2 regions of the Microbacterium sp. 05T445 genome follow, and region 2 is predicted to be linked to the other one. Evidence: predicted binding sites of a transcription regulator. Region 2 holds the regulator's gene; the other holds the start of a gene.
The links. The regulator HrcA, encoded in region 2, represses chaperone genes, less so after heat shock. The targets are predictions, from matches to a motif close to TTNGCACTCGNNNNNNNCGAGTGCNAA.

Region 1 (7,165 bases), on a different contig from region 2:
TCAACGAACGGGGCGCGGACCCCGGCCCCGCGGCACGCGAGGAGCTGCAGCAGACCGTGGTCGCGGCGTCGAAGGATGCCGGAGCGCTCGTCGTGTCGGGAAGCCTCCCGCCGGGGATGCCCGTCGCTCTCGTCGAAGCGCTCGTGCGGATCGCGCAGGAGCGCGGCATCCCGTCGATCGTCGACAGCTCGGGCGACGCGCTGCTCGCGGCGGCGCGGGCAGGGGCCACCGTGCTCAAGCCCAATCGCGCCGAGCTCGCCGAGGCGACCGGCGTCGACGACGAGCTCGCGGCCGCCCGCGCGCTCCTCGGGGGCGGCACGCGCCTCGTGCTCGTCTCGCTCGGCGCCGACGGCATGCTGGCGGTGAGCGCCGACGGTGCCGCCCTGCACGCCCGGCTGCCGGAGGTGCTGGCGGGCAACCCGACCGGCGCCGGCGACGCGGCGGTGGCCGCGGCATCCGTCCTCCTGGCCCGCGGAGCGACCGCGCCCGAAGAGCTGCTGCGCGCAGCGGTGGCGTGGTCGGCCGCAGCCGTGCTCGAACCCGTCGCCGGGGCGATCTCGCCGCGGCACGCCGAATTCGCCGGACGGATCGTCGTGCGGCCCTACCCTCCGGAGACCCTGTGACCCTCGTCCTCAGCCGCGACCTCGTCGCGGACGCCGCAGCGCGCTCGTCCGCGGTCGGCGCCTTCAACGTCGTGCACCTCGAGACCGCGGAGGCGCTCGTGCGCGCGGCCGAGAACGCCCGGCTGCCGGTGATCCTGCAGATCTCCCAGAACTGCGCCGACTATCACGGCGGTCTGGCGCCCATCGCGCAGGCGACGCTCGCGCTGGCGGAGGCGTCGTCGGCGCCGGTGGCGGTGCACCTCGATCACGCCGAGCGAGAGGATCTGGTGAGCGAGGCGATCGACCTCGGCTTCGGCTCGGTGATGTTCGACGCCTCCCGTCTGCCGTACGACGAGAACGTCGCGGCCACCGCGCGGGTGGTCGCCGGGGCGCACGCGGCCGGCGCCTCGGTGGAGGGCGAGCTCGGCGAGATCGGCGGCAAGGACGGCGCGCATGCTCCCGGCGTGCGCACCGATCCCGACGAGGCACGCGCGTTCGTGGCCGCCACCGGCGTGGATGCGCTCGCGGTCGCCGTGGGGTCGTCCCACGCGATGACGGCGCGCACGGCGCAGCTGGACGTGGATCTGATCGCCCGCCTCCGTGCGGCGCTGGATGTCCCGCTCGTGCTGCACGGTTCGTCGGGCGTGGCCGACGACGTCCTGGTGCAGGCGATCTCGGCCGGCATGGCCAAGGTGAACGTGTCGACGCACCTGAACGGCTGCTTCACGCGCGCGGTGCGCGACGCGCTGGATGCCGATCCGAACCTCGTGGACTCGCGCCGCTACGTGCGCGAAGGGCGCGCGGCCGTCGCGGCGGAGGCGGAGCGGATGCTGCGTCTTTTCGCCGGCGACCTCGCACGCGTGCCGTGATCGAGCTGCGGCCTCTCGCCGACGCCGACGTCGACGCCCACAACGCCGGCGAGGACGACGAGACCATCCACTGGCTCACGGGAGGACGCGGCACCGCCGAGACCACCCGGCGGCACTTCGCGATGCTCGCCGAGAACGCGCGGCGCGGGGTGGGCAAGCGCGGGTTCGGCGTGTGGCTCGACGGCCGGCTGGCGGGCTACGTGGACTTCGATCCCGACCTCGCCGACCTCCCCGGACCCGGCGACGTCAACATCTCGTACGCCGTGCATCCGTGGGCCCGGCGCCGGTCGCTGGCCACCGCCGCGGTGCTGCTGCTGTGCGATCGGCTGAGTGCCGACGGGGTCGGAACGCGTGCCGTGATCCGGACGGAGCCCGACAACGTCGCGTCGGTGGGCGTGGCGGAGCGCTGCGGGTTCCGCTTCCACGGCGAGGTGCTCTCGGCGACGGACCGCCACTCCGACGGCACGCCGGTGCGTTACGCGGTGTACACGCGCCCGCTCATCGGGGCCGCTCCGGCACCGTGAGCGGCGCGATCCGCTCGGGTACGACCCAGCACGGGGTCACGGCATCCGGCTGACGAACTTCTTCGCGTCCACCGGCTTGCGGCGTCCCTCGCGCGAGCCCGCCGGCTTGCCGCCGACGTACAGCCAGCCCAGGAGCTCCTCGTTCTTCTTCAGGCCGTGCGCCTTGGCGACGGCCTTCGCCCGCGTGTAGTGGCCGGTACGCCAGATGACGCCCCACCCGGCCTCGTCCAGAAGCAGGCTCAGCGTGTGCGCGACGCCGGAGGCGACCGCCTCCTGCTCCCAGCGCGGCACCTTGTGGCTCTTGCGGTAGCTCGCGACGACGGCGATGAGCAGCGGTGCGCGCAGCGGCTTGGACGACGAGCCCTTCTCGCCGTCGGCCTTGTTGATCGCCCGGCCGAGTCGTTCGCGGTCGGCGCCGCGCAGCTCGATCAGCCGCCACGGCGCGAGAGACGAGTGGTCGGCGACCCGTCCGGCGGCCGCGACGAGCGCGAGCAGCTCGTCGGTGGTCGGCGTGTCGTCGGTGACCTTCGACCACGACCGTCGCGCCAGCGCGGCCTCACGGGCACCGGGCATCAGGCAGTGTCCTGCCCGGGGGTGAACTGCAGCGAGATCGAGTTCATGCAGTACCGGTCGCCGGTGGGGGTGCCGAACCCATCGGGGAAGACGTGGCCGAGGTGCGAGCCGCAGTTCGCGCAGCGCACCTCGGTGCGCACCATGCCGTGGCTGTCGTCCTCGATCAGCTCGACGGCCTCCGGACGGATCGACTCGTAGAAGCTCGGCCATCCGCAGTGCGAGTCGAACTTCGTCCCGCTCTGGAACAGCTCGGCCCCGCATGCCGCGCAGGTGTAGAGACCGGCGCGCTGCTCGTCGAGCAGTTCGCCGGTCCACGGGCGCTCGGTGCCCGCCTCGCGCAGCACCGCGTACTGGTCAGGGCTCAGCTCGGCGCGCCACTGGGCATCGCTCTTGTCGACGGCGTAGGTCATGGGGATCCTCCTCGGCCGCGCGTGCGGCACCCTCCATTCAACCGCAGCCGGTCGCAGCGGGGGCGCGCGCGTCTGAACGTCTGCCGCGAAACCGTGCGTGGGGTGCGCGAGGATGGCCGGGTGACAGACGCCAGCCCGGATGCCGAGGCCACCGCCGTCGCGGAGCGCTACGGCCGGTTCGCCCGCGACGAGGCGCCCGGTCGGTCGGCGCTCTACGCCGACTGGGCCGCCGGCGTCGCCGCCGACGGCGCGGTCGCGCGGATCCTCGCCGGGATCCCCGCCACGCACCGGCAGCCGCCGCTGGTGTTCGCCGTCACCCGCATGCTCGGGGCGCCCGAGGGAACCTACCCGGCGTGGGCAGCGTGGGTGCGGGACCATGCCGCCGACGTCGTGGTCGAGGCATCCCGCCGGCGCCTGCAGACCAACGAGCCGCAGCGCTGCGCGGCGCTGCTCCCTGCCCTGGCGAGCGTCGAGGGGCCGATCGCGCTGCTCGAGCTCGGTGCCAGTGCGGGGCTGTGCCTGTACCCCGATCGCTACTCCTACCGGTACCGCGCGGGTGGCGAGGTCGTCGCGCTGGATCCGCCGAGCGGGGAGTCGACCGTGGTGCTCGAGTGCGAGGTCAGCGGGCGCGCGCCGCTGCGGATGCCCGACGTGGTGTGGCGCGCGGGCATCGACCTCGAGCCGCTGGATGCCGCGGACGACGGCGACCGGCGCTTCCTCACCAGCCTGGTGTGGCCGGGCGAGGCCGGGCGTGAAGCCCGCATCGCCGCGGCCCTCGACATCGTCGCCGCCGACCCGCCGCTCCTGTTCGCCGGCGATGCGTCCGAGCCGGCCGTGCTGGCGGACGTCGCCGCGCGCGCACCGCGTGACGCGACGCTGGTCGTGACGACGCCCGGCGTGCTGCCGCACATCCCGCGCGTGGGCCGCGAGCGCCTCGTCGCCGCGGTGCGCGCCCTCGACGCCGTGTGGATCACGATCGACCCTCCAGGACTGCACGAGTGGTGGCATCCGCCCGTCGACCCCGCCACGTGGGGCGGCTTCGTGCTCGGCCGCGACGGCGAGGCGCTGGCCGCGGCCGATCCGCTGGGCGCGTTCGTGCACTGGCGCGCGTCGCAGGCGGGACGGAAGGATGCCGCGGGCTAGCGTGGACGGGTGCCCTTGACCGACCGCGATCGCGCCCTCCTCGACTTCGAGGCCGAGTGGCGCCGCCACGCGGGGGCCAAGGAGGAGGCGATCCGCGCCGACCTCGGCATGTCGCCGGCGCGGTACTACCAGCTGCTCGGCCGCCTCATCGACACCGCGGCCGCCCAGGAGCACGACCCGATGCTCGTCAAGCGTCTCCGCCGCCTTCGCGACGAGCGCCTGCAGGAGCGGGCCGCGCGCGCGGCCGACGCGCGCTGAGCGCGGCATCCGCGCTCGCGGTATCGCGTACCCGGCTGTCGCGCACGGAACCCACGGGTTCGGCCGGGTAACATCGTCGGGTGCCGACCTCCACCTTCCCCCGGGATCGTTTCGACGACGTACCGGAGACGGACCGCGTCGGCGCGCACCGGGCGGAGAACCCGCGGATGCGCGGCTGGCTCGTGTTCCTGTGGGCCGCAGTGGCCACCGTCGTGCTCGTCGCCGTCGGCATCTTCGGCACCCTGCTGGCCTCGGGTCGCATCGAGCTCGTGCCGACGCCGACGCCGACCGTCGAGCCGACGCCCGAGGTCACGCCGGTGATCGACCAGTCCTACGAGGTCATGATCCTCAACGCCACCCCCGAGCAGGGACTCGCCACGCAGATGAAGGAGGTCGTGGTGGGAGCCGGATGGGCCGCTGACGCGGTCACCGCAGGCGAAGCCGGCTCGGAGGACTTCCCGACCACCACGGTGTTCTACGTGAACCCCGCCGACGAAGCCGCCGCGAAGGGCCTGGCGCAGGTCATCGGCGGTGCGGCCACCGAGCAGAGCGAGGCGTACCCGCCGACGTCGCCCGACGTGCCGCAGCTGACCGTCGTGATCGGCCTCGACCGCACGGCCGCCGGGCAGACCCCCGCGCCGACTCCCTGAGCGCACCGACCCGTGTTTCACGCCGGTAAACACTTGTGTGCCTGCGTGTCAACAAGTGACGAAACCCGGCTGCGCCGTCCATCGCCCTGCATACGATGAAGCCCTGCACCGCCGGCAACAGGAGAAACGCATGACCCAGGGCACCGTCAAATGGTTCAACGCCGAGAAGGGATTCGGCTTCATCACCGTCGCCGACGGCCAGGACGTGTTCGTCCACTACTCGAACATCGACATGTCGGGCTTCCGCGTCCTCGAGGAGGGGCAGACCGTCGAGTTCACGGTCGGCTCCGGCCAGAAGGGCCCGCAGGCCGAGTCCGTGCGCGTCGTCTGAGCCCACGCGTCGGCGCGCGACGCCGACCGATGAACGAGACGGGATGCCGCCAGGCATCCCGTCTCGCTGTGTTTCGGCATCCCTCTCGCGGCTTGCACTCGATAGGGTCGAGTGCCAGAATGATTTAGCACTCGTGTTTGTTGAGTGCTAACACCCCAAGCCAACGTTCCGGAGGGACGACACACACATGGCAAAGATCATCGCTTTCGACGAGGAGGCCCGTCGCGGCCTCGAGCGCGGCCTGAACACGCTGGCCGATGCCGTCAAGGTGACGCTCGGCCCGCGCGGTCGCAACGTCGTGCTCGAGAAGAAGTGGGGCGCCCCCACGATCACGAACGACGGTGTCTCCATCGCCAAGGAGATCGAGCTGGACGACCCGTACGAGAAGATCGGCGCGGAGCTCGTCAAGGAGGTCGCCAAGAAGACCGACGACGTCGCCGGTGACGGCACCACCACCGCGACCGTCCTCGCCCAGGCGCTCGTGCGCGAGGGCCTGCGCAACGTCGCGGCCGGCGCCGACCCCATCTCGCTCAAGAAGGGCATCGAGAAGGCCGTCGCCGCCATCACCGCCGAGCTGCTCGAGTCCGCCAAGGAGGTCGAGTCCAAGGAGCAGATCGCCGCCACGGCGTCGATCTCTGCCGCCGACCCCGAGATCGGCGCGCTCATCGCCGAGGCCATCGACAAGGTGGGCAAGGAGGGCGTCGTCACCGTCGAGGAGTCGCAGACCTTCGGCACCGAGCTCGAGCTCACCGAGGGCATGCGCTTCGACAAGGGCTACATCAACCCCTACTTCGTCACGGACCCGGAGCGCCAGGAGGCGGTCTTCGAGGACCCGTACATCCTCATCGCGAACCAGAAGATCTCGAACATCAAGGACCTTCTGCCCGTCGTCGACAAGGTGATCCAGGACGGCAAGGAGCTCGTCATCATCGCCGAGGACGTCGAGGGCGAGGCTCTCGCGACGCTCGTGCTCAACAAGATCCGCGGCATCTTCAAGTCGGTCGCCGTCAAGGCTCCCGGCTTCGGCGACCGCCGCAAGGCGCAGCTGCAGGACATCGCGATCCTCACGGGTGGCCAGGTCATCACCGAGGAGGTCGGTCTCAAGCTCGAGAACGCCACCCTCGACCTGCTCGGCCGTGCGCGCAAGGTCATCGTCACCAAGGACGAGACCACGATCGTCGAGGGTGCCGGCGAGGCCGACCAGATCGAGGGTCGCGTGACCCAGATCCGCCGCGAGATCGACAACACCGACAGCGACTACGACCGCGAGAAGCTCCAGGAGCGCCTCGCCAAGCTCGCCGGCGGCGTCGCCGTCATCAAGGCGGGCGCGGCCACCGAGGTCGAGCTCAAGGAGCGCAAGCACCGCATCGAGGACGCCGTGCGCAACGCGAAGGCGGCCGTCGAGGAGGGCATCGTCCCCGGTGGTGGCGTCGCGCTCATCCAGTCGGGCCGCAAGGCTCTCGACTCGCTGCAGCTCACGGGCGACGAGGCGACCGGTGCGAACATCGTCCGCGTCGCGATCGAGGCTCCGCTGAAGCAGATCGCCCTCAACGCCGGTCTCGAGCCGGGCGTCGTGGCCAACAAGGTCTCGGAGCTCCCCGCGGGCCACGGCCTCAACGCCGCCACGGGCGAGTACGGTGACCTGTTCGCGCAGGGCATCATCGACCCCGCCAAGGTGACCCGTTCGGCGCTGCAGAACGCCGCGTCGATCGCCGGCCTCTTCCTCACGACCGAGGCCGTCGTCGCCGACAAGCCCGAGAAGGCCGCCGCTCCCGTCGGCGACCCGACCGGTGGCATGGACTTCT
Region 2 (7,165 bases):
GTGCCGAAGCCCAGGCGCGTGAGGAACATCTTCATCTGCTCGGGGGTGGTGTTCTGCGCCTCGTCGAGCACGACGAACGAGTCGTTGAGGGTGCGGCCGCGCATGTACGCCAGCGGGGCGACCTCGATCGTGCCGGTCGCCATGAGCTTGGGCACCAGCTCGGGGTCCATCATCTCGTTGAGCGCGTCGTACAGCGGTCGCAGGTAAGGGTCGATCTTGTCGGTCAGGGTGCCGGGGAGGAAGCCGAGCCGCTCCCCCGCCTCGACCGCGGGCCGCGTCAGGATGATGCGGCTGACCTCCTTGCGCTGCAGCGCCTGCACGGCCTTGGCCATCGCGAGGTAGGTCTTGCCGGTGCCGGCGGGGCCGATGCCGAAGACGATGGTGTTCTCTTCGATCGCGTCGACGTACGCCTTCTGCCCGAGCGTCTTCGGACGGATGACCTTGCCGCGCGACGACAGGATCGCCTCGCCGAGCACCTCGGACGGGCGGGGTCCGCCCTCAGAGCGGAGGATGCGGTTCGAGGACGCGACGTCGTCCTCGCCGAGCGCGTGGCCGGCACGGGTCATCGCGAGGAGCTCGTCGACGAGGGATCGCGCCGCGGCGACGGAGGCGGCATCCCCCGTGAGGGTGATCTCGTTGCCGCGCACATGCACGTCGACGCCGGGATGCTCCTTCTCCACCACGCGCAGCAGGCGGTCCTGCGGGCCGAGCAGCTGGACCATGGCGACGCCGTCGGCGAAGACGCGGTCGCTCACGGTGTCGTGAGGGGGTTGATCAGGCACCGAGGCTCTTCTCGTCGAGGCCGCCCGCGAGCACATGAGCGTGCACGTGGAAGATGGTCTGGCCCGCGTTCGGGCCGGTGTTGAACACGAGGCGGAAGTCGCCGTCGGAATGCTCTGCGGCCACCGTGTTCGCGAGCCCCACGACCTCGGCCATGAGGGCGGGATCCCCTGCCGCGAGCTCGACGACGTTGCGGTACTGCTCGGTCTTCGGGATCACCAGGAGGTGCACCGGCGCCTTCGGGGCGATGTCGCGGATCGCGAACGCGTTCTCGGTCTCCGCGATGATCTCGGAGGGGATCTCGCCCGTTCTGATGCGCGTGAAGATCGAGGGATCGGTCATGCCGCAAGTCTACCGACGCGGCCCCGTGCGAGGACGGTCGCCACGTGCCCGGTCACCAGCGCCCGAGCGCCGTGCTCACCACGGCCAGAGCGGCCGGACCCGCCGTCGAGGTGCGCAGCACGGTGTCGCCGAGCCGCACGAGGCGTGCGCCCGCGGCCGCCAGCGCATCGAGCTCCTCGGCGGCGATGCCGCCCTCGGGCCCGACGATCAGCAGGACGTCCCGCTCGTCGCCGGCGTCGAGGGCGAGCGCGCTCAGTCGGTCGGTCGCCGTCGGCTCCAGGACCAGGACGACGGATGCCGCCACCCGGCGCGCGAGCTGCCCGGTCGTCGCGAGCTCGGCGACCTCGGGCACCCACGCGCGGTGGGCCTGCTTGGCGGCCTCCCGCACGATCGTCGACCACCGGGCACGGCCCTTGGCCGCCTTGGCCGCATCCCACCGGGACACGCTGCGGGCCGCCTGCCACGGCACGATCTCATCCACCCCGAGCTCGGTCGCCGCCTGCACCGCGAGCTCGTCGCGATCGCCCTTGGCCAGCGCCTGCACGAGCACCAGACGCGGACGCGGAGCCTCGGCATCCGTCCGTCCCGCGATGCGCACGACCACCTCGCGCGGCCCCACCGACTCGACCTCGCCGGTGAGCCACGCGCCGCGCCCGTCGCCGAGCGTGATCTGCTCGCCGACCCGCACCCGTCGCACCGTGGCGGCGTGATGCGCCTCGGACCCGGTGAGCGTCACCGCATCGCCGGGCACCGCCGTGAGCGCGTCGTCGAGGAGGAAGTGCAGCGCCACGGCTCAGCCGTTCCGGAAGCGGTCGCGCAGCTTCGCGAACAGGCCCTGGTGGAACTCGGCCAGCTTGGGAGCGGGCGCCTTGGTGCGCTTGGCGAAGTCTTCGATGAGGGCGCGCTCCTTGTGGTCCAGGCGCGTGGGCGTGACGACGTGCACGCCCACCTTGAGATCGCCGCGCTGCGTGCCCCGCAGCGGCGTGATGCCGCGGCCCTTGATCGTCAGGATGTCGCCGGCCTGCACGCCCGCCCGCACCTCGAGGTCGACGGGGCCGTCCAGCGACTCGATCGTCGTGGTGGTGCCGAGGATCGCGTCGGGCATCGACACCTCGAGCGTCGCGAGCAGGTCGTCGCCGTCGCGGCTGAACACCTCGTGGGGCGACACGGTGACCTCGATGTACAGGTCGCCGTTGGGGCCGCCCGCCGGGCCGACCTCGCCCGAGCCGGGCAGCTGCAGCCGCAGGCCCGTCTCGACGCCGGCGGGGATGTCGAGCGACACCGTGCGGCGTGCCCGCACCCGGCCCTGCCCCTGGCAGGTCGCGCACGGGTACGGGATGGTCGTGCCGTAGCCCTGGCACACGTTGCACGGCTGCGTGGTGACGACGTTGCCGAGCAGGCTGCGCACCTGGCGCTGCACGTTGCCGGTGCCGTGGCAGATGTCGCAGGTCACCGGGCTGGTGCCGGGCTGGCAGCACGAGCCCTGGCAGGTCTCGCACAGCACGGCGGTGTCGACCTCGATGTCACGGTGCGTGCCGAACACGACGTCGCCGAGCTCGAGCGTCACCCGCACGAGGGCGTCCTGCCCGCGTTCGCGGCGCGACCGCGGCCGGCCCGCGCGGGCGCCGCCGGCGGCCCCGAAGAAGGTCTCGAAGATGTCGTTGAAGCCGCCGAAGCCGCCGGCGCCGCCGCCGAAGGGCGAGTCGCCGCCGCCCATGTCGTAGCGGGCGCGCTGATCGGGGTCGCTCAGCACGTCGTACGCGTGGGTCACGAGCTTGAAGCGCTCGGATGCCTCCTCCCCCGGGTTCACATCCGGGTGCAGCTGGCGGGCCAGCCGCCGGTAGGCCTTCTTGATCTCATCGGGGGTGGCGTCGCGTGAGACGCCGAGGACCTCGTAGTGGTCAGCCACTTTCGCCTTCCTGCCGCGGGAGTGCCGCGGGAATCGTGTGTTCGCGTCCGCGTCAGCGGGAGTTCTCGTCCTGCTCGAGCATGCGCGTGAGGTAGCGCGCGACGGCACGGACCGCCGCGAGGTTCGTGGGGTAGTCCATGCGGGTCGGCCCGAGCACGCCGACGCGGGCGACCGAGCCGGTCGCGTCGTAGTCGCTGGCGACGACGGATGCCTCCGCCAGGCCGAACGGCTCGTTCTCACGGCCGATGCTTGCCGCGAGCCCCTGCTCGTCGGCCACCATGTCGCCCATCAGTCGCAGCAGCGTGACCTGCTCCTCGATCGCCTCGAGCAGCGGGTAGATGCTGCCGCGGAAGTCGGCCTCGCGCCGAGCGAGGTTGGCGCTGCCTGCCATCACGAGCCGGTCCTGGCGGAACTCCTCGAGCTCTTCGGCCACGGCGCGCACGATCTCGTCGGTGGCGCGCTCGTGCGCCGGCGCCTGCTCGGCACGCGCGCCGAGGCGGTCTGCGATGCGCTGCAGCCCCTCGCGCACCGGCCTGCCGACCAGCAGCGTCCCGAGTCCGGCGCGGATGCGGGCGAGGTCGGCGTCGTCGAAGTCGTCACCGACGTGCGTGAGTCGCTGCGACACCCGGCCGGTGTCGGTGACGAGGATCACCAGCATCCGTCCGCCGCCGAGCTGCACCAGCTCGACGTGCGTCACCGTGGCGCGGGCGAACGAGGGGTACTGCACGATCGCGACCTGGCCGGTGAGCTGGGTGAGGGCGCGCACGGTGCGCACCAGCACGTCGTCGAGGTCGCCCGAGCCGTCGAGGAACGACGCGATGGCGGAGCGCTGCGCGGGGCTGAGCGGGCGCAGCTCGGCCAGGTGGTCGACGAAGACGCGGTACCCCTTGTCGGTCGGCACGCGACCCGACGAGGTGTGGGGCGCCACGATGAGCTCTTCGTCCTCGAGCAGCGCCATGTCGTTGCGGATCGTGGCAGCGGACACGCCGAAGGCGTGCCGCTCGACGATCGCCTTGCTGCCGACCGGCTCGCGCGTGTCGACGTAGTCCTGAACGATCGCGCGCAGCACCTGCAGACCCCGCTCGCTGACCATCCCGCCTCCTCACGCCGCGTCTGGCACTCGCATGACTGGAGTGCCAATTCTATCCGATGCACCTGTCAGGATCGCCGAGCGACGCCCGAGCGGGTCTTCCACCCCCAGGAGGACCCCTGTACGCGGTGGACGGATCACTCCGTGAGGCTGCGCACGACCGCGTCCGCCAGCAGCCGTCCGTGCCGGGTCAGCACGACGCGGCCGTGGACGGCGGCGGGGCCGTCGATGAGCCCGTCCGCGATGAGGGCGGCGACGGCGTGGCGTCCTTCGCCGAGCAGCTCCGCGACCGGGAGCCCCTCACGGATGCGGGTGCGGAGCAGGACGCTCTCGAGCGCGCGGGCCTCGGCATCCGGGATCTCGCGACCTGCCGCCGGCGATTCTCCGGACGCGAGCCGCTGGGCGTACGCGGCCGGGTGCTTGACGTTCCAGAACCGGACCCCGGCGATGTGGCTGTGCGCGCCTGGCCCGAACCCCCACCAGTCCGAACCGGTCCAGTACGCGAGGTTGTGGCGCGACCGATGCGCGTCGCCGCGTGCCCAGTTCGAGACCTCGTACCAGTCGTAGCCGGCGCCCGCGAGAAGGTCGTCGGCCAGCTCGTACATATCGGCCTGGAGGTCGTCGTCCGGTGCGGGGACCTCGCCGCGTCGGATCTGACGGGCCAGCTTCGTGCCGTCCTCGATGATGAGCGCGTACGCCGAGAGGTGGTCGGGCTCGAGGGCGGCGGCGGTCTCGAGCGAGGCGCGCCAGTCGTCGAGGGACTCCCCCGGGGCGCCATAGATGAGGTCGACGCTCACGTCGAGCCCCGCCTCGCGTGCGGCCGCCACGGCGGTGCGCACGTTCTCGGGGTCGTGGGTGCGGTCCAGGGCCGCCAGCACGTGCGGCACGGCCGACTGCATGCCGATCGACAGGCGGGTGACGCCGGATGCCGCGAGCTCGGCCGCCACCGCCGGGGTGACCGTGTCGGGGTTCGCCTCGACCGTGACTTCGGCGCCCTCGACGATGCCGAAGGCACCGCGGACGCCCTGGAGCATGCGGCCCAGGTCACCGGGCGGGAGCAGCGTGGGCGTGCCGCCGCCGAAGAACACCGTCGACGCCGCACGGTTGCCTCCCGCCCGCTCGAGCACGGCCGATGCGAGCTCGATCTCGCGCAGGAGGGTGTCGGCGTACTGGTCCTGGCGGGCGCCGCGCAGCTCGGAGGACGTGTACGTGTTGAAGTCGCAGTAGCCGCAGCGGACCCGGCAGAACGGCACGTGCAGGTACACGCCGAAGTCGGTCGCCTCGTCGACGCGGGTGCCCGAAGGCAGCGATCCGTCCGCGGGAACGGGCTCGCCGAGCGGAAGAGCGGAGCCCATCAGCGCCTCACGCGGGGGTCGTGTACAGCGGCGAGATCGCGCGCAGGTAGCGGGTGAACAGCTCGCGCCGTCGGCGCTTGGTGAGCGCCGGGATGACGCGGTAGAGCACGGCATGCGGAGCGTCGAACGCCCGCACCGTGAACCACACCTCGTCGTTCTCGTACCACTCGATCATGAACGACTCCTCGCCGCTGACGACCGAGTCGCTCACGGTGCCGAGCGCGAAACCGACACGCCGGGGCTCCTCGACAGCGAAGATGACGCGCAGCTCGGCGTCGGCGCGCAGCCCCTTCACGCGGCCGTCGACGCGGATCGTCGTGCCGGGCCCGACGAACGGCGTACCCTCGGCGTCGAAGCGCTGCTCGGCTTCGGAGCGGCTCGGCGCGACGGGGTTGCCCTCGGCGTCGAAGCTGACGCCCGAGTACGTCGGCCCGGACGCGGGCCGGACGTCGGTGACCTCGAGTCCCGCGCCCTTGAGCGCGGTCCATGACATCAGCGCCTCGCTCGCGGCCTGGAAGCGGCCCTCGCCACTGCCGATGCGCCACGATTCCTCCGCGGGGATGCTGCGCTCCGGCGGATATTGCATCAGATCGGGCGCCTGCGTGGCGCCGACGGCGGCGTAGTCGACGGTGTCGTCACGGAAGGTTCCTCGACGCATGGGTACCAGCCTAAGGGGTGCTCCTGACCGGCTCGTGGGAGGCGCCCGCCGGCATTGGGCTCACGGCCGACGGCAGGCGTGTCGGCCGGCCATGCGAGACTGCCGGAATGCGCGCTGCGGACTTCCTTCAGCCACCCGTCGTGGCCGTCCGCGCACGGGACGAGCTCGCGCCGGCCGACCGTACCCGATGGCCGGTGACGATCCCGGCGGTCGCTCAGCTGCTCGACGAGGGCCTCGACCTCGGCCCAGGGGTCACGTTCCTGGTCGGCGAGAACGGGTCGGGCAAATCGACGGTGCTCGAGGGCATCGCGATCGCCTACGGGTTCTCACCCGAGGGCGGGTCGGCCTCAGCCCATCACCGCACCCGCGCCACCGAGTCGCCGCTGTCGGACTGGCTGCGGATCCAGCGCGGCGTAGGCGCCGCGCGATGGGGGTACTTCCTCCGCGCCGAGACGATGCACTCGTTCTACACGTATCTCGAAGAGAATCCCTCGGCGCGCGGAGAGCCTGCCTTCCACGAGATGAGTCACGGCGAGTCGTTCCTGGCGATGTTCGACACGCGCTTCGACTCCCCCGGCTTCTACTGCCTCGACGAGCCCGAGGCGGCGCTCTCGTTCTCGTCGACCCTCACGCTCATCTCGACGCTCCACCGGATCGCCGAGGAGCGCGGACAGGTGCTGTGCGCGACGCACTCCCCGGTGCTCGCATCGCTCCCCGGCGCGCGCATCATCGAGCTCGGCCCGTGGGGCATGCGCCAAGCCGAATGGGACGACCTGGAACTGGTCTCGCACTGGCGCTCATACCTGTCGGCGCCGGAACGGTACCTGCGACACCTGCTGGCGTGATCGGGCGCACGGCCCGGGCGGACGCTACTTCGCGCCCTTGCCCTCGACGTCTCCCGAGAGGGCGGCGATGAACGCCTCCTGGGGGACCTCCACGCGACCGACCATCTTCATGCGCTTCTTTCCCTCCTTCTGCTTCTCGAGGAGCTTGCGCTTGCGGGTGATGTCGCCGCCGTAACACTTGGCGAG

Region 1: groL (chaperonin GroEL) is a predicted target of HrcA. The motif match lies at 5,485-5,511, and genes of this name have one in related genera.

The regions. Positions count from the first base shown of each region.
Region 1 covers NZ_JBFTKJ010000001.1:364,197-371,361, reverse strand. Annotated here, with positions in the region: gene AC1DDU_RS01690 (1-phosphofructokinase family hexose kinase) at 1-623, shown strand, start outside; gene AC1DDU_RS01685 (class II fructose-bisphosphate aldolase) at 620-1,471, shown strand; gene AC1DDU_RS01680 (GNAT family N-acetyltransferase) at 1,468-1,995, shown strand; gene AC1DDU_RS01675 (nitroreductase family protein) at 2,032-2,568, opposite strand; gene msrB (peptide-methionine (R)-S-oxide reductase MsrB) at 2,568-2,978, opposite strand; gene AC1DDU_RS01665 (DUF2332 family protein) at 3,099-4,121, shown strand; gene AC1DDU_RS01660 (DUF3263 domain-containing protein) at 4,131-4,379, shown strand; gene AC1DDU_RS01655 (LytR C-terminal domain-containing protein) at 4,460-5,029, shown strand; gene AC1DDU_RS01650 (cold-shock protein) at 5,160-5,360, shown strand; gene groL (chaperonin GroEL) at 5,548-7,165, shown strand, end outside.
Region 2 covers NZ_JBFTKJ010000002.1:1,403,566-1,410,730, reverse strand. Annotated here, with positions in the region: gene AC1DDU_RS16145 (PhoH family protein) at 1-722, opposite strand, end outside; gene AC1DDU_RS16140 (HIT domain-containing protein) at 775-1,122, opposite strand; gene AC1DDU_RS16135 (16S rRNA (uracil(1498)-N(3))-methyltransferase) at 1,175-1,912, opposite strand; gene dnaJ (molecular chaperone DnaJ) at 1,916-3,031, opposite strand; gene hrcA (heat-inducible transcriptional repressor HrcA) at 3,084-4,124, opposite strand; gene hemW (radical SAM family heme chaperone HemW) at 4,259-5,476, opposite strand; gene AC1DDU_RS16115 (DUF1990 family protein) at 5,484-6,134, opposite strand; gene AC1DDU_RS16110 (AAA family ATPase) at 6,242-6,979, shown strand; gene lepA (translation elongation factor 4) at 7,004-7,165, opposite strand, start outside.